Regions from separate parts of the Polaromonas sp. DSP2-3-2b2 genome, predicted to be linked through region 2. Evidence: predicted binding sites of a transcription regulator. Region 2 holds the regulator's gene; each other region holds the start of a gene.
What was found. Region 2 encodes FliA, which starts transcription of late flagellar genes. Its sites were predicted from a motif close to CTAAAGTTTNNNNNNNNNNNGCCGNTA; they were not measured.
Positions count from the first base shown of each region.

Region 1: ACP7AD_RS11000 (FliC/FljB family flagellin) is a predicted target of FliA. The motif match lies at 2,982-3,008, and genes of this name have one in related genera.
Region 3: flgK (flagellar hook-associated protein FlgK) is a predicted target of FliA. The motif match lies at 1,733-1,759, and genes of this name have one in related genera.

Region 1 covers NZ_JAFCTH010000011.1:6,036-12,021, reverse strand. Annotated here, with positions in the region: gene fliD (flagellar filament capping protein FliD) at 1-989, opposite strand, end outside; gene ACP7AD_RS11005 (flagellar protein FlaG) at 1,031-1,450, opposite strand; gene ACP7AD_RS11000 (FliC/FljB family flagellin) at 1,634-2,884, opposite strand; gene ACP7AD_RS10995 (class I SAM-dependent methyltransferase) at 3,276-4,397, opposite strand; gene ACP7AD_RS10990 (FkbM family methyltransferase) at 4,706-5,809, opposite strand; gene ACP7AD_RS10985 (acyl carrier protein) at 5,947-5,986, opposite strand, start outside.
Region 2 covers NZ_JAFCTH010000004.1:97,350-103,335, forward strand. Annotated here, with positions in the region: gene flhA (flagellar biosynthesis protein FlhA) at 1-151, shown strand, start outside; gene flhF (flagellar biosynthesis protein FlhF) at 148-2,598, shown strand; gene ACP7AD_RS05580 (MinD/ParA family ATP-binding protein) at 2,583-3,281, shown strand; gene ACP7AD_RS05585 (RNA polymerase sigma factor FliA) at 3,335-4,078, shown strand; gene glgX (glycogen debranching protein GlgX) at 4,626-5,986, opposite strand, start outside.
Region 3 covers NZ_JAFCTH010000001.1:13,876-19,861, forward strand. Annotated here, with positions in the region: gene flgK (flagellar hook-associated protein FlgK) at 3-1,670, opposite strand; gene ACP7AD_RS00090 (BLUF domain-containing protein) at 1,838-2,353, opposite strand; gene ACP7AD_RS00095 (methyl-accepting chemotaxis protein) at 2,411-4,147, opposite strand; gene ACP7AD_RS00100 (methyl-accepting chemotaxis protein) at 4,284-5,986, opposite strand, start outside.

The DNA of each region.
Region 1 (5,986 bases), on a different contig from region 2:
GTCAGCTGCTTGGCGACATTCTGCAAGCCGTTATAGGCGTTCACAAAAGTGGTGACTGCGCTTTGCACGCTTCCCGTATCCTTTTGCACCGACAAGGTGCTGATCCCAACCTTGGCCACGGTCATCGTGACGTCCTGGATCGCACCCGCCACGCTGTTGGTGGCGCTTGTGATGGCAATGCCGTTCACCGTCAGTTTCGTATTTTGTGCAGCGGCGGTTTGCTGCAACTGTGCGGCAGGGGTGCCCGCCGGGTTGTTCGCCAGCAAGCTCGATACAGCCGCGTCGCCCGTCACCGCAATGCGCATGCTCGATTTTTCGCCGCTTTGCTTTGACATAAACACCAGCCGGTTCGGTGTGGCGCTGCCGTCATTGACGATCGAGGCCGTCACGCCAATGGCAGTATTGCCATTGATCGCATCGCGAATGCCGGCCAGCGTGTTGTTGCTAGCATCAATGGTGATCGACGTTGCCGGGCGCGTGCCATCAACGGTAAAAATCACAGGATTCGCAGGAATCACAGGAGGGCCAGGATCTTGAGGAATGCTCGAATACTTTCCGTTGGCACCCAGCGTGCCGCCGGAAATGGTGCCGAAGTCAAGCGTCACCGTGGTCGCTGCGCCCCCGCCGATCACGGCTGTGGTACTGGCCACGCCCGTGGTTGCCAGCGACTGCGCTTGCGTCAACTGCGTCACGTTCAGCGCATAGGTGCCGCTCGATGCGGTGGAGAGGGCCGAGGCACTCACCACATCGGTGGCCGTCGAGCTAGCCTTGACACCCTGGTACAGCGCTGGAAGGGCCAGTGCCGCCGCTGCCGCCTGCATCGCGCTCAAGGCACTGTTGAGCTGTCCGTAAGCCGACAGCTTGGCGGTATAGCTGGTTTGCTGCCGCTGAAGCGCTATCAGCGGTGCTTGCTCGCCGGTCTTTATGTTGGCGAGCAGGCTGTTCAAGTCCAGATTCGAGCCGACGCCGAGAGAAGAAACTGATGCCATATTAATTCCTGTTCTTTCTGTTCATTTGCTGCCCTGCGCCATCACGCGGACTGGGCAAACAACAACCCTTTCAGGTTGTCCATGGCCTTGGACATCTTCACCACATCCTCGGTCGGAATCTGGCGGATCAGCTTGCCGCTATCCTGGTCAACGACCTTGACGATGAGCTCTTTGTAATCGGGGTCGATCTTGAACTGCACGCTGATCGACAAACCGGCCATCACCTTATTGATCTCCTGCAACGATTCCTGGATCTGTTTGGTTGTGGGTTTTGCAGCCTCTGCCTCCTTGGCATCAGCAGCAGCTTTGGCTGCTGGCGTTCTGGAAATATTGTCTGGCGCGCTGGCGGCTCGCGCAGTGGACGCCGTGCGCTGCACACTGTTGCCGGCTGCCGGCAGCGTGGCTTTCTGGCTGTGCTGCAAGCCATCGCCTGCATTCATCGAAACTATTGGAATTGACATTTTTTTACTCCCTGTCTAAATCGCTGCCCGCTCACGCCTGAAAAATTTACCAAGCGGGACCGGGCAGCGCAATCGGACTTTTTGGGCCTGATTGCCTTGCCCACTTTGCTTGCAGACGGCGGCCGCAGGCCGCCGCTTGACCTGTCGCCAGCGGCTGGCCGCTGGCGACAGTGCCTACTGCGATTACTGCAGCAGCGACATCACGCCCTGGGTTGACTGGTTAGCCTTGGACAACACCGACGTACCGGCTTGCTGCAGGATCTGCGCGCGCGTCATATTCGACACTTCGGTCGCGTAGTCTGCATCTTCAATGCGCGAACGCGAAGAAGACAGGTTGTTAATGGTGACGCCAAGATTGGAGATCACCGAGTCAAACCGGTTTTGCACTGCACCGAGCGAGCCGCGCAGGTCGTCGACTTTTTTCAGTGCGGCATCGATGGCTTCCAAGGGCTTGGTGGTGCTCCCTGAGGCTGAACTCAGGCTGGCAGCAGTGATTTTCGATGTATCGATGGTGAAGGCGGCGACAGTAGTACCTGACGTCGTGGGAGCTGTTGCCGGGTCAATCGCCACATAGCGGTACGTCGAAACATTTATTTTTGCGTCCTTGAAACCTTGATTAATCAATGACGACGTTTCACCAGCGGTGGTTGCCTTAATTTCAATTTCAGCATACAGAGTGCCATTGTTGTCGGTCATGGCAGTGCCGGTGAATCTGGCACCGCCCGCACCGAGGCCCAGCGCTGTTGACAAGACATTGGGAGCGCTTTCAGTTACGGACGTCGAAGCGATCGCGGTGGTTTGACCGTAAAAGCCTTTCAGTTGAGGAGTTGAAACTGCTGCGGTCACGGCAGTTTGAATACCATCAAAACTCGTGGCGGCAGCGGTACCGATAGCAGCAGGACCACTCACGTTAAAGTTTTTCATGCCCAGCGTCGTCGTGCTGATTTCCGTCAGGTTGATACCGATGATTTGGCCATCGTTCGCGCCAACCTGAATGTTCAGGGTCTTTGCCGATGAGGACAGCACTTTGGTGCCGTTGAAGTCGGTTTGCGCCGAGGTGCGGTCGATTTCAGCCATGCGCTGGGTAATTTCAGCCTGAATCGACGTCTTGTCGGCAGCAGAGTTGGAGCCATTGGTGGACTGCACTGTCAGTTCGCGCACGCGCTGCAGGTTGGTATTGATTTCGTTCAACGCGCCTTCAGTGGTTTGCGCCAGCGAGATACCATCGTTGGCGTTGCGGGTAGCTTGCGTCAAGCCCTTGATGTTGGCGGTGAAGCGGTTGGCGATGGCTTGGCCGGCGGCGTCGTCCTTAGCACTGTTGATGCGCAGACCAGAGGACAGGCGCTGGATCGCGGTGGTCAGTGACGACTGCGATGTTTTCAGGTTGTTCTGCGTGAGCAGAGAAAGAGAATTGGTGTTGATGATTGAAGACATGAAAGGCTCCTGAATACAAAGGTTATGGACTCCGGCTAACTCGCCGGCACGCTGGCCTTGTCTGTTGAAACAGTCTGCAAGCCACCGTTATTCAAGTTATCGGCTAGGGCCTGGAAAACCTTTAGGGGTGAACGTGAAAAATTTCTTGCGGCCGGGAAAGCTGGCTGCGTTGGCTTCGTCGGGTAGGTGGCGTTGTTGCATAAATCAGCCGGAAAAAGCTCTTTGGAATCAAGGACTTGCAACGCATCACTCCTTAAGTCTGGTCGAAATTATGCAGAAATCATGTTGTATAGCTCGTAAGCTATTGATTTCAAGAGAGTTATTTATGCAACAACGCCGGGTCGGCTTACGCTTCGCTGAGCCGACGGGAGTTGTGTATCAGGAGATGCCTCTAATCTTTAGACAACGGCGATGACAACTGAAGAAACAGGGCGCTTCCCATGACGAAGGCGACATCGACTCTGTCCTGATGTTCGGTCAGGAATTCATCGCCAACCCTTTGCGGACCATCGCCATACGGCCAGATATAGTCGTCCACAACAATCCACCCCCCAGCCACCACCAAGCCGCCCCAAGCCACAATATCAGACTTTGCTGCGGCATAACTGTGATTGCCGTCGATATGCAGAATAGCGATATGACCACAATAGTTCGTTGTTCCAAAAGATGCTGAAGTGACGTCCCTGCGCGCGATATAGTGCTGCGCGCCGTCGGTCGATGGCATTCGTAAATAATTCACGTCGTTGGCGTTGTAAGGCAACAGGTTCATTTCAAAGACGCGCAATGTCTCATGGCAATCATAATCCGCGATGCAGCTATCCACCAAGCCCCCTTTATCGTTCTGCACCAAATAGTCACTCAACCACGGGTCGACGCACAAGGTTTTTCCGATACCATAACATCGTGCCAATCTCGCCAGGACGAAGGCTGATTTACCCCATGCACTCCCTATCTCCACCACATCACCTTGGATGCTGTAACGAAAAATCTCGCACAAAGCGCTAATTTTCTCATCGTCACACATGCCAGGGATCACATTGCCATGCCTGAATAGCGTGGCGATTTCCAGTTCGGAAAGGGATGCCTTACCTGCTAGACTTGAGGCCAACGATAATGGTTTTTCAAGCAATTGGCGTGCGTGGCTTGTAGCGGCACGGTAGCCGCTCAGTTCCTCCTTAACTGGCGAATCATTAACCAGCGTAATATCTGGGTTAATGTCTTTCAATACGCGGTTAAGATATCTCCAGACTACAGGGTTCGGAGTATAGATGCCGCCTATTTTTAACTCGAAAATGGCAGTTCTAAGTGCATCGTTGAATCCCGGCTCAGTGATATATGGCAAATAGGACCATGCGGGATACTTCCCCTTTGAAACATCAAAATTCAATGATGAAGATCCGATTACCGGCCATCCTTCCCGTTCGCATTTTTTCAGGTAATCTAACGATCGTGGCATTCCAGCGGGGAATATGAGGGTTGGTTTGATTTTTTCATCCTGTTGTATGTTATTCATGGAATTTTATGTATTTTTATATCAGGAGACATGGAGAAAATTGGAATCTTATTGGCCGTTGCGAGATGCAGTCCAAGCTTTGGGATTGCCTTGCGCTGACGCATTCCCTCGTCGCGGCAGGGACGCCTGCGTTCACTGGTAGATATCTACTCTGCACATGCTCCATTCCCCACCCCTTTTACAAAAAGGCAGAGTTAGTGGAACACAAACAGACAGTAAATCTTTGCATTGCCGCAGTGGAAACATTGCGCCGCTTAATCGTAACAGTTTCAGTTTCAGCTTGGTGTGAATACCTGCACTTCATACAATTAAAATTTCTGCGGCACAAAAAACATTACCGTTTCCGTCCAACTTTCAGTGTAATGCCGCAAAAATACCTGATAGTCGCATCGGAGGCTGTTGATAAAGTCGAAAATACCCCAGATATCTGATGGGTGGTGATAAACGGCTATCGCAAGTTTTGGATGATCTCTAACAATATGATTCTTTGCACCTTTAAGTGCATTGATTTCCCAACCCTCTAAGTCCATCTTTATAAAAGAAACTTTTTCATGAAGATACAAATCAATTGTCGTTACGTTAATTGTGCAATCGCCGACCGCTGATACAGCGCTAGCTGAGCCCTCATTTGAATTAAAATAAAGCGTACCTTCTTCATTAGAAACACCTTTTTCTATGAATTCAATTGAGTTAAAATTTGCTAGCTGCTTCTTTGCCAGAGAAATATTTTTAGATGACGGTTCAAAAAGATAAACCTTCTGGTAGTTTGGATATCTCAGACAAAATTGCTCCGTTGTGTCACCATCGAATCCCCCTGCATCGACGAAAATCTCCCGGTCAAAATCCATGAAATCTTCAAAATACTGATCCTGAGGCCGGAAGGAGTACTTGTCTAATGCTGATTGATCTGCCGTTAGCCTATAGCGAAGCACATCATCGAAAACTTCTCTTGATTCAAAATCAGCTAAGCACTCATAGACTTTTCTCCATTTTTCTGGGTGAGCAGCTATATCTGCTCTAGTGTGTGCTACGAAGTCTGGTAATGGTACAAGATCAGGCAGCGCTCTACATAAATCCGAATAAGACAACACATGCAAAAACCCTGCTTCTCTGATCCTGAATAACGCTGTTCTCGGTCGAGAATTAATGACGCAGTTCACGATAACAGCATCTCTTCTGATCTGATCTAGCGAAAAAACTGGCTTTTCGTGCCAATACGATCCAGATGGCTCATAGTCATCTATAAATCCATCCGTGTTGATTATTTCACTTAAACGAGCTGATAAGTCATTACGTCCGAAAAAATATATTGGCTTACGATTTTCACTAAGCAACAAGGATTGGGCTAAGAAACGATCGCCCTCCGCTATGTTCATAGAAAAATATTCTATTATTTTTTTATAATCTAGCATTATTAAATTTACTTTCAATTTTTAATGGAAAGAATTTCTTATTATTTTAAGTGATGAGTTTCATCATTTTTTAAATTTTTACCACCTTCTATTCGGTGGCATGAGATTTCCGACTGCATTTAGAGGCAACCATCACCTTATTCAGTTCCAGCAAAGACTTTCCTGTCGATCATCGTT
Region 2 (5,986 bases):
GCCCGCCGTGCTGGTGGTGCAGCATCCGCTGCGGGTGTTGCTGGCGCGCTTTCTGCGCCGCAGCCTGCCTGAGCTCAGGGTGCTGTCGCATGCCGAGATTCCTGACACCCGCACCATCCGCGTCACCGCCACGATTGGAGGCAAGTCATGACCAGCAACCAGCCAGCAGCGGCGCAAACCCTTGCCATCGTCGCGCCTTCCATCCTGAAAGCGCTGCGGCTGATGCGCGAGCAACTGGGACCCGATGCGTTCATTTTGTCGAGCACCGTGACCGCCGACGGGGTGGAAATCGTCGCTTCGCTGGAGGAGCCCGCCGCTGCCCGCCTTGCGGCGGTCGCCGTTCCGCTGGTGCTTGCAGCGCCGCCTTTACGCGCACATCTGCCGGTGCCTGCCGTTTCACCCGCGCCCCTGGCTCCGGCCGATGCGGCCGATACCGCAAGAGGCGACGCCAGCGTGCTGCGCGAAATTCATTCCATGCGCGGCATGATCGAAGAGCAGCTCGCCGGCCTGGCATGGAACAAGACCCAGCGGCGCGACCCGCTGCGCGGCCAGCTGCTGCGCACCTTGCTGGGCGCCGGCTTCAGCGCCCGCCTGGCCAGAGACCTGCTGGCCGACCTTCCGGCCGGCCTGAACCATGCCGGCGGGCTGGACTACCTCAAGTCAGCCATGGCCAGCCAGATGCCCATGCTGGAAGACGAAGATGCGCTGATGAACGAAGGCGGCGTGTATGCCCTGATGGGGCCGACCGGCGTGGGCAAGACCACCACCACGGCCAAGCTGGCGGCGCGCTGCGTGATGCGTTTCGGGGCTGAAAAACTTGCGCTGATCACCACCGACAGCTACCGCATTGGCGCGTATGAGCAGTTGCGCATCTATGGACAAATCCTGGGCGTGGCGGTGCATGCGGTCAAGGATGCGAGCGACCTGGACGCGGTGCTTGCCAGCCTGCACGACAAGCACATGGTGCTGATCGACACGGTCGGCATGAGCCAGCGCGACCGCGCCGTGTCCGAGCAGATCGCCATGCTGTGCGGCGCCAGCCGCCCGGTCAAGCGCCTGCTGCTGCTCAATGCGGCCAGCCATGGCGACACGCTCAACGAAGTGGTCAAGGCCTATCGCCGCGATGCCCAGGCGCCAGGCGGCAGCGGCCTGGCAGGCTGCATCCTGACCAAGGTGGACGAAGCAACGCATCCTGGCGCGCTGATCGACATCGTGATCCGCCACCAGTTGCCGGTCCACTATGTCTCCAGCGGGCAGAAGGTTCCCGAGCACCTGATGCTCGGCGACCGCAAACGCCTGATCAACAGTGCTTTTGAAGCCAAGAGCCAGAGTTCACTGTTTATTCCGGGTGAAGCCGATCTTGAAGAGCAATCCTCGGCCTTGCGGGACCATGCCAAGGTGGCGGCGGCCGAAGCCGTCAGCGAGCGCCTGCGTGCGCAGTGCCAGCAGCTGATCAAGACGCTGGCGCACAACGCCCATGAATTGACTGCCAGCGCTGCAGCCCTGTCAGGCGCCGATATCGGCTTTGACCAGACCCGCGCGCTCTGGCGACAACTGTCCGGTGATGCCGTGGGCGAAGAACAATTCCTGCAGACGATGTTGAGCCGCGCCAAGGCTGACAGCCAGGCCGCATGCAAAGATTACATACTGGCAGTCACTGGCCTGGCCGGGCCGGACCTGCCGCAAAGGCCAAGCCAACGCAGGCGCATCACCGCCTTGCTGTCCGACCGCACCGGCCTGCCTTTTGCAGCGATGCCCTTGACGCCGGCAGGAAGCGCGAAAGCAGGCAAAAAGCAGTCTGGCGGCACCTGGCCGGATGAATTCGACAGCAAGCCCTTCATCTACCTGTTCGATAGCCAGACCACATCGGAACAGATTCAGGAATGGCAATCCGTCGGGTTGCGCTGGGTGGCGTCCGCGCCGGCCAGTCTGCAGGTGGAATTCGCCTCCGACAGTCCTTTGGCAACGCTGGCGGCCCTGGCTGCTGCGCTGGCATTCAGTCCAGCCGAACCCGTGGTGTTCAAGGGCCGCAAGGCATTCCTGTCAGTTGCTGAAATGCGCGTTCGGCTGCGGGCCGATTCCAGGACCGCCGGTGCGCCAGAAGCGCCCACGGTGCGCTGCGTGGTCAGGCGCATAGCCGATGCCAGCGGTCAGCAGCTCGAGCAGGGTTACCTGCTGGCGAGCCCGGACATCCTGGCCGAACCCCGGAAAATCGCGCAATGGTCTGGCTGGCGGGGGGCCTGCGTGCCGTATTTCAGCCTGCTCAAGCAGGCCGTCCAGCAACTCGAAGCCAGCCAGTTGCCGCTTGAGACAACAGTGCTCAGGAAGCTGCTGATTGCCGCACAAGCCGCCATCACGGTGTTTGGCCTGCAGCAGGCGAAGCAGGGCTGGGCCGAAACGGCGCGCAGGGTCATGGCCCAACTGGCCGGCCAGGCGCTCCGGGCAGACCGGCCGGTTCCGGGCCGCGCCTTGCTTGAAGGACTGGGCAAGCTGTTTGTGCTTCTGGATGCAATGGAAACCGGCGAGGTGGCTTCAGCGCCCGCCGTGGAGCCGGCGGCCGACAGCGAGACAAGGAGCGGGTTGTGGAAAACCCAGTAATGGACCAGGCCGACGGGCTGCGGCGGCTGATGGCCGGCAATACCGCACGGCGTGTCACGCTGGTCGATGCCGCGACTGACACCGGCGCCTGCAGCGTCGCGCTTAACCTGGCGGCAGCCCTGGCGCAGCAGGGCCGGGACGTGCTGCTGCTGGACGAGCGCAGCGGCCCGCAGCGGGCGCCGCCGGCGCGCGGCGGCCGGCTGGTGCTGGTCGATGCCGTCGTGAACAGCGACGGCGCGCTGTCGCCGCTGGCCGCCAGTGCCGACCACATCGTGGTGGTCTGCGCGGCCAGCAGCGAAGCCATCACGCAAACCTATCTGTGCATCAAGAAGCTGCACTATGCGCATGCGCTGGCGCACCTGCGGGTGCTGGTCAACGAGTCCGCCGACCCGGCCCAGGCCCAGCGCCTGCTGGCCAACCTGGCTTCCACCGGCAGCCGCTACCTTGGCATGGCGCTGGAGCCTGCCGGATTTGTCAGGGCCGATCCTTTTTTGGCGCAGGCCCGGCGGCTCAACCTGAGCGTCGTCCAGGCCTTCAGCGCCAGCGCCGCCGCCCGGGACTTCTTGCAGATTGCCTCGGACCTGGTGACCTGGCCGTGTCCGGCGGCAGCGGACCGCACGCCCCTTCAGTTTTCCAGCCAGAAAGCGGGCCATGAAATTCAGCCATCGGCCGGTCTGCACTGAAGCAGCGGCCCGAAACCCCTATCAGATTGTCAGAAATGCAGGATTCCTCCTCGATGTACACATGCCAGGGAAAAATCGATACCGCCGGCACCGCTGGCCTGCTGACGCAATATGCCCCCCTGGTGCGGCGCTTGGCGCTGCAGCTGATTGCCAAGCTGCCGGCCAGCGTGGACCTGGACGACCTGATCCAGGCCGGCATGATCGGCCTGCTCGATGCCATGGGCCGCTACCAGGACGACCAGGGCGCCAAGTTCGAAACCTACGCCGGCCAGCGCATCCGGGGCGCCATGCTCGATGAACTGCGCGCCAACGACTGGGTGTCGCGCGGCCTGCGGCAGTCTTCGCGCGGCGTGGCCAAGGCCATCCAGTCGCAGGAGCAAAAGCGCGGACGCCATCCCACCGAGGGCGAGATTGCCGCCGAGCTGCAATTGCCCTTGCCGGCCTACCAAAGCCTGCTGCAGGAAATCCAGGGCTGCCAGCTGGTCTATTACGAGGACTTTGACCGCAACGAGCAGGAAAACACCTTCATCGACCAGCACTGCGGCAGCAAGCACGACGGCGGCGCGCAAACCGGCGACCCGCTGGCCAGGCTGCTGGAAAACGGCCTGCGCCAGCGCCTGATCGACGCGATCGACGCCGTGCCGGAGCGTGAGCGCCTGCTGCTGAGCCTGTACTACGACGAAGAACTGAACCTGCGCGAGATTGGCGCTGTGATGGAAGTCAGCGAGTCGCGGGTGTGCCAGCTGCACAGCCAGGTGATCAGCCGCCTGCGCGGCTTGCTTGCCAAGTCGGATTAGCGGCCAGCCTTTGGCCGCCAAGCTGCTGCGAAGCCGGTCGGGAAACTTTGGTTGCTATGAATTAAATAGCTGCTTATGCCCGTGCTGCTTGCGCTGAAGCCATATTTTGCTTGAAAAATGTAGCTGCCAACGCTTTCGATTTGATCGCTGTGTCGTTTGTTGATTGCCTTTGGCTTTGGCTTTGGCTTGGCGGGTTCTTCTGTGATTTTAAGTTTGGAGCGCCTTCCCGGCGGGGGTAACCTTCTTTTCTGGCAAAAAAGAAAGTTACCCCCGCCTGGCAGGTGCTCCACACCCAAAAACCCAGGAAAAGCAGGAAAAAGAGACCGCAGCCCCGCGCTTCGCCAAGCGAACGCAACCCTACACATCTTCAAGCAAGGCCAACACCAAGGACCGGCAAAGCCGTTGACCTGCGGCGAGGTAAGTAGTTACAACTTATATGCCAAAAAGGCTTCTAGCGCACTATGGGTATGCACAAGCAGCTATGAATTCAGTAGCAATTCAGCTGCCTGCCTTGAATGTCGTGGTGAAAGGTCCGCATGATGTTTTCCTAAAAGCGCAATTGGGTTCCGGCGGCCACCAGCAGCATCAGGCTGCGAGCGCCCAGCCGCAAGGGTGATTCGCCCTGTCCCTCCCAGCGGGTCAGGCCGCGCGGGTGCGCCGTGTCCAGCACCGCCTGCCAGACGCCGGCGGGCAGCATGAAGTCATGCGCGTCGGCACCGGGGTTGACCAAGAGCAGCAGCGGCGTCCGGGCCCGGCCCGGCTGGCCGATCAGGCAGCCCAGCACACGCTCGCTGTTGTCGTTCCAGGCCTGGCCCTGCAGGGCCTCGCCGCTGCTGTGCAGCCACGACAGGTCATGCAGGCCCAGCGTGTCAGTCAGCCCGCTGTACCAGTGGTTGCCAAAGGGCAGGAACTGGCGGCGCAATGAAAGCACCCAGGCGGTGAAGTCGATCAGGTCGTCGTCAAGCCGGGTCCAGTCGATCCAGGTGATCTCGTTGTCCTGGCAATATGGGTTGTTGTTGCCTTGCTGGCTGTGGCCGAGTTCGTCGCCGGCGCACAGCATCGGCGTTCCCTGCGCCAGCAGCGTGGTCGCCAGCAGGGCGCGCTGCAGCCGGCCGCGCAGGTCGTTGACCAGCGGGTCGTCGCTCGGCCCTTCGGCGCCGCTGTTGTGGCTCAGGTTGTGGCCGTGGCCGTCGCGGTTGTTCTCGCCGTTGTCCTGGTTGTGGCGCTCGTTGTAGCTGACCAGGTCGCGCAGCGTGAAGCCGTCGTGCGACACCACGTAGTTGACCGACACGGCTGGCGCCCGGTTGCGCAGCTGATAGAGGTCGGACGAGGCGCACAGGCGCAGCGCAAAGTCGCCGCGCGAGCGCGCGCCGTCGTCGTCCTGCAGCCAGAAGCCGCGCATCACATCGCGGAAATGGTCGTTCCACTCCAACCAGCCGCGCGCAAAGTTGCCGACCTGGTAGCCGCCCGGGCCGATGTCCCAGGGCTCGGCAATCATCTTGACCGTTGAGAGCACCGGGTCCTGCGCCACGGCGGTGAAAAAAGCGCCGCCCGGCTCAAAGCCATGGTCGCCCCGGCCCAGCACCGGCGCCAGGTCGAAGCGAAAGCCATCGACATGCATGGCGCCGACCCAGTAGCGCAGGCTGTCCATGACCAGTTGCAGCACCCGGGGCTGGCGGATGTCCAGCGTGTTGCCGCAGCCGCTGTGGTTCTCGAACGCGGCGGGCGCGCCGGGCGGATGGCGGTAATAGCTGGCGTTGTCCAGGCCGCGAAAGCTCAGGGTCGGGCCGCTGCCATCTGTTTCGGCGGTGTGGTTGAACACCACGTCCAGCAGCACCTCGATGCCCTGCGCATGCAGGGTCTTGACCATGGCCCGGAATTCATCGCGGGCTGTCAATCCGTCCTGGC
Region 3 (5,986 bases), on a different contig from region 2:
GTTTAGCGGATGCCCAGCACGGCATCGAACATGGTCGATGCGGTCTGGATCACCTTGGCGTTGGCCTGGTACATCTGCTGGAACATCAGCAAATTGGCGGTTTCCTCATCCTGGTTGACGCCCGACACCGACTGCTGCGCGGTGCGGATCTGCAGCGTCAGGCTGGACTGGGCGGTGTTCGATATCTGCACCTGCCGGGCTTTGTTGCCCACCGTGCTGACCAGTTGCGCGTACGCATCGTTGAAGCTGGCACTGCCGCCGGCCATAGTTTTCTTGTTCTGCAGCGCGCCGAGCAGCAAGGCATTGCGGCCGTCGGACACGCCGCTGGGCGAGTCGGGAAGGTTGGTAAACGGCGAACTGGCGGCGGCCACTTCTGCCGGATCAATCAACACCACCGCGAAATCGCGGGCACCCGCGCGCGTGGGCTGAATCAGGAAGGAGTCGCCGGCAACGCCGCCGGTGAATGTCAGCGCCAGGCCGTCATACGCTCCTTTGGAATCAGCAGCTACCGCGCTGTTGTCCGACAGGCGTGTCACGTTGAACCCAGTTTGGGTGGCATCGACGCGGTAGTCGCTGGTGGTCAGCTTGCCAATGTCAACAGCAAAGCCTGCCGTCAAGACACCGACCGGCACGGTCTTGCTGTTCGTCGCATTGGGAAGAACGGCGGGGCTGGCTTGCGAAAAGAATTCTTTGCCTTTCACGCCATTCAGGTCATACCCTGCCTTTTGCTGGGTGTTGAAACTGTCCGCCAGCGAAATGGCAATGCGGCCCAGCGAATTTTTCGCATTGGACAGCGTTTCGGCCCGGAACTGCAGCAGGCCGCTCAGCGAGCCGCCGGTGATCAATCCCTCCTGCATCTGCACGGCCTTGCCGGCATTGTTCACGGTCGCCAGCGTGGTGCGGCTCGCATCGCTGGCAGAACTGACGGCGGCCAGCATCGTGGCCTTGCCGCCCAGCACCAGCGTTTGCCCGTTGCCGATGAAGACATTGAACTGGCCGCCGTCCTGCACCACGACCTTGGTTCCGACCAGCTTGCCCAAGTCGCTGACCAGTTGGTCGCGCTGGTCCAGCAGATCGTTGGGGGCCTGCGTGCCCGAGGCATTGCCGAACCTGGCCACCTGCTTGTTGAGGCTGGCGATTTCCTGGGCGTAGGTATTGATCTGGTCCACCGTGCCTGAGATCTGGTCGTTCACACTGGCGTTCAGGCCGGTCAGGAACTGGTCCATGGACCGGAACTGGTTGGCCAGCGCCTGGCCGGAGCTGATCAGTTGCTGACGGGCCGATGTGTCGGCCGGGGTGTTGACCACGGCCTGCACGTTGGTGAACAGCGTCTGCATCTGCGGCGCCAGGCCCGCCGTCTGGCTGGCCAGCAGGTTGTCAATCTGGCTGATCTGCGTTCCGTAGGTGGTCAAGGACTGGTTCAGCGACTGGGCCTGGTTGAGTTGTGACGAGAGGTACTGGTCGTAACTGCGGCTGACGTCGGTGACCTTGGCGCCGTTTCCGAAGAAGCCCACGCCGGGAACGTTCGAGCCGCCGCTCGCGGAAATCTGCGCGGTCTGCCGGCTGTAGCCCGGGGTGTTGACGTTGGCCGTGTTGTGGCCCGTCGTCACCAATGCCGCCTGCGCGGCATTCAGGCCGCTAAGACCGGTATAAAACATGCTGTTTGACATAAACCTGATTCCCTGAAGCAACGACCTGTGTCCTGAAGGCTTTTGACCGCCTTCATGGTGAATAACGACAAGCCGCTAGAAAAACTTGAGCCTAAAACGGTCAGAATTTGTAACGACTGATTTCTATGCGCCCAACCCGGTCGGTGCCGCCCTGCAGCGCATCATGGCTAGGCCATCCAGTTGGCACTGGCGGCCAAGCTTCGAACGAGCGAATCAATCGTTGTCACATCTGCGGCGTAAAGATCGATGGGTCCGGACAAGTTGTATTGTTGGAATATCTTTTTGGTTTCATCGTTCCAGGTCAGCAAACCCATCGACCAGCCGGGAAATGCACGCTCGGAGACTGGCTTGTTGACCAGAATTTTCGGGGTGGAGTGGCGGGAGTCTTCCTCGATTCGCTTGTACAGCGTGTTGACGACGCTCGCCTCGCCCTCCAGGCACTGCAGATAGAGTCCGTCAATAAAGCCCATGACCCCGGTGACACCCAATACACGGTTGTGTCCGCGAGACGAGGTGAGGATATCTTTCAGCTCCAGCGGCAAAGGAGAGCTGGCCCGACTGACATAAATAATGCGAAGCAACATGGGGTTTATCTTGATGACAATGAATGCGCTGCGTTCTGGTGCAAATGGCTGCACCAGAACAAACTTGAAAAAACCATACAGCCAACCTGCGGCAAACAAGGCTGCGTATGGAGGAAATGATGTTACGTTTTCTTGCGCCCTTGAGGCCTGTGGCGGTTAAAACTCTTCCCACTGGCCAGCAGCACTTGACGCAGCCATCTGCGGGGCGGGCTCGGGCGTTTTGCGGGTCTCTGGCGCTGGCGCGGCAATGCCGCGCTTGGCCGCAGGCGGTTGCCTGTGCTGAACGCCTCGCTGGCCTGGCGCATGCCGCACCGAGGAAGCGCGGCTTGGCGAGGCAAGTTGCTGGCTTTCGTTGCCCAGCTGGAACACGCCGACCACCTGGCTCAGCCCGCTGGCCTGCTCTTGCAGCGAAGCTGCCGCCGCCGCCGCTTCTTCAACCAGCGCGGCGTTTTGCTGCGTGACCTGGTCCATCTGCGTGATGGCCTGGTTGATCTGTTCGATGCCTGAGGTCTGTTCCTGGCTGGCCACCGTGATCTCGGCCATGATGTCGGTGACGCGTTTGACGCTGCTGACGATCTCGTCCATGGTCTGGCCGGCTTCAGCTACTTGCTTGCTGCCTTCTTCGACCTTGTCGACGGAGTCTCCGATCAGGGTTTTGATCTCTTTGGCCGCTGCTGCGCTTCTTTGCGCGAGGCTTCTGACTTCTGCAGCCACAACAGCAAAGCCGCGTCCCTGCTCGCCGGCTCTTGCCGCTTCGACGGCGGCGTTGAGCGCCAGGATGTTGGTTTGAAAGGCGATGCCGTCGATGACGCCGATGATGTCGACGATCTTTTTGGAAGAAGCGTTGATGGCGCTCATGGTGCCTACCACCTGGGCGACGACTTGGCCGCCCTTCACGGCGACGCTGGAGGCGGATTCGGCGAGCTGGTTGGCCTGGCGCGCGTTGTCGGCGTTTTGCTTGACGGTGGACGTCAGTTCTTCCATCGAAGCTGCGGTTTCTTCCAGTGAGCTGGCCTGCTCTTCGGTGCGCGAGGACAGGTCCATGTTGCCAGCGGCGATCTGGCTGGACGCGGTGGCGATGGTGTCGGTGCCCTGGCGCACGTTGCCAACAATATTGACGAGACTGTCCTTCATCGCCGAAAGGGAGATCAGCAGTTGAGACACTTCGTCCTTGCCAGTGACATGGATGGGGTGGGTCAGGTCGCCCTGCGCTACGGCGTTGGTTGCGGCCATGGCCTGGGCCAGTGAGCGCGAAATTCCGCGTATCAGGGCCAGACCGACCATGAAGGCAAACAACACGCCAGCCAAAATAGCGGCAATCGAGACAAGGCGCACGGTGTTGTAGCGTGCGATGGCGGCTTCATACTCCTGCTTGGCCACATCAAGCTGGAGCTTCATCAGCGCAGCAATGCCTTCACGCACGGGTGCAAAGAGCGGCACAATTTTTTCCCGCATGATCTCCTTGGTGTCTTCCATGTCGTTGGCGCGCAGCGCCTCGACTGCCGGGTTGATTCCTTCTTGTACAAACCTGGCGCGGTTTGCGGCAAAGGCCTTGGCAAGCGTTGCCTCTTCGGGGGTCAGGTGGGTAGCCGTGTAGAGATCCCAGGTCTTGGTAATCACGCCCTTGTTGGCCTCGATCTCGGTAATATTTTTAGTGATTTCATGAGGCGACGGCGTAATCAGGCTGGAGGCCACCGCCAGCCGGTTGCGCAGAAGCAAGTTCTCGATCTCGGCAAGCTGCCCCATCGGCACGGTTCTATCTTCATAGACTGTTCTCAGCGCGTCGTTGGACGCGCTGATGCCGAACAAGCCCATGCCGCCAATGGCCACCAGCAGCAAGGACAAAACGCCGAGCAAGGTAATCAAGCGAGTGGAAATTTTGAAGTTATTCATAACGCATAAACGAACAATTAAGCAAACAGTTGAACAGCCAGTTTCTTGATCAATCCCATTCCTAAATGGGTCATCCGCTGGTTGGTATTCCCCCGGATCAGCCTGTGTTCATGAGTCGTGTCCAGGCCGGGTGGTTTTAGACGGTTTCCCAGTCGCCACCGGCGACGGGCAGTGCGGGTATGGCAGCGGTTGGCTTGCGCAGCGGCGCAGCAATGGCAGGTTTGGCACAGCTGGGTTGCTTGGGCGTTGTCTGCGGGACAGCCATGGGCTGAGACGCTGCCCGATTGCCTTGCTCGCTGCCCAGCTGGAACACGCCGACCACCTGGCTCAGCCCTTGGGCCTGCTCTTGCAGCGACGCGGCTGCCGCTGCCGCTTCCTCCACCAGCGCCGCGTTTTGCTGCGTCACTTGGTCCATCTGCGTGATCGCCTGGTTGATCTGCTCGATCCCCTGCGTCTGCTCGCGGCTCGCCGCCTCGATCTCGGCCATGATGTCCGTCACGCGTTTGACGCTGCCCACGATCTCGTCCATCGTCTGGCCCGCCTCGGCCACCTGGCGGCTGCCCTCACCGACCTTGTCCACCGAGTCGCCGATCAGCGTCTTGATCTCTTTGGCCGCCGCCGCGCTGCGCTGGGCCAGGCTTCTAACTTCAGCAGCCACCACCGCAAAGCCCCGGCCCTGCTCGCCGGCCCTTGCCGCTTCGACCGCCGCATTAAGCGCCAGGATGTTGGTCTGAAAGGCGATGCCGTCAATCACGCCGATGATGTCGACGATCTTTTTCGACGAGGTGTTGATCGCCTCCATGGTCTGCACCACCTGCGAGACCACCGCGCCGCCTTTGACAGCGACGCTCGACGCCGAAACGGCCAGCTGGTTGGCCTGGCGGGCGTTGTCGGCGTTTTGCTTGACAGTGGAAGTCAACTCTTCCATCGAGGCGGCGGTTTCTTCCAGCGACGAGGCCTGCTGCTCGGTGCGGCTGGACAGGTCCTGGTTGCCGGCCGTGATCTGGCTGGACGCGGTGGCGATGGTGTCGGCACCTTGGCGAACCTGGCCGACGATCTGGGCCAGGCTGTCGCGCATGCCGTGCATGGCAAACATGAGGCTCAATCTATCGTCCGGCTTGATGTCGATCGTGGTGGCCAGATCGCCGGCGGCAATCCGGGAAGCGACACTGGCCGCATAGGCTGGTTCGCCCCCGAGCTGCTTTAACAGGCTGCTGCTGATGAACCAGGCCACCATCGTGCCGACGGCAAGGGAAGCGCCACACAAAAGCAGCATGAACAGCGAAAAATTGCCCACGATGCTGCGCGACTTCGCTGCCAGCGTCTCATTCATTTTTTCTTCAAGATCGATCAGCCGATTGATCGAGGCCAGCCACTCGACAAAAGCCGGCGCAGCTTGCCGGCGCAGCAGCTCGATCGCCTCCGGGGTGTTCTCATTGAGGCGCAACTCAATCAGTTTGGCAATCATGGGCTGTGTTTTGGCTTCAACTGCCTTGATGTCCGCCAAGGCCTGCTTTTCTTCAGCGCTGACCGTCTGACTGTTAATGGAAAGAATTTGCGCCAGCACTACATCCGATTTGGCATATTTGTCGGCCAACACCGTGATGCGGTCAATCTCTGCCTGGACAGACGCCTTGTCGGTTGCGAGCACCGCGTCGCGCACGGCAATGGCGCGGTCATGCACGCTGCCGCGAAAGTTGATGGCTTGGCGCTGTTTGGCGCCGTTGACATCATTGATCGTTGCCAGTATGGCGTCGATGCTGTTCACCCGGCCAATGGCCAGCGCGGCCAGAACGATCATCAGCACAAAGACGATGCCAAAGCCAGAAGCCAGCCGGG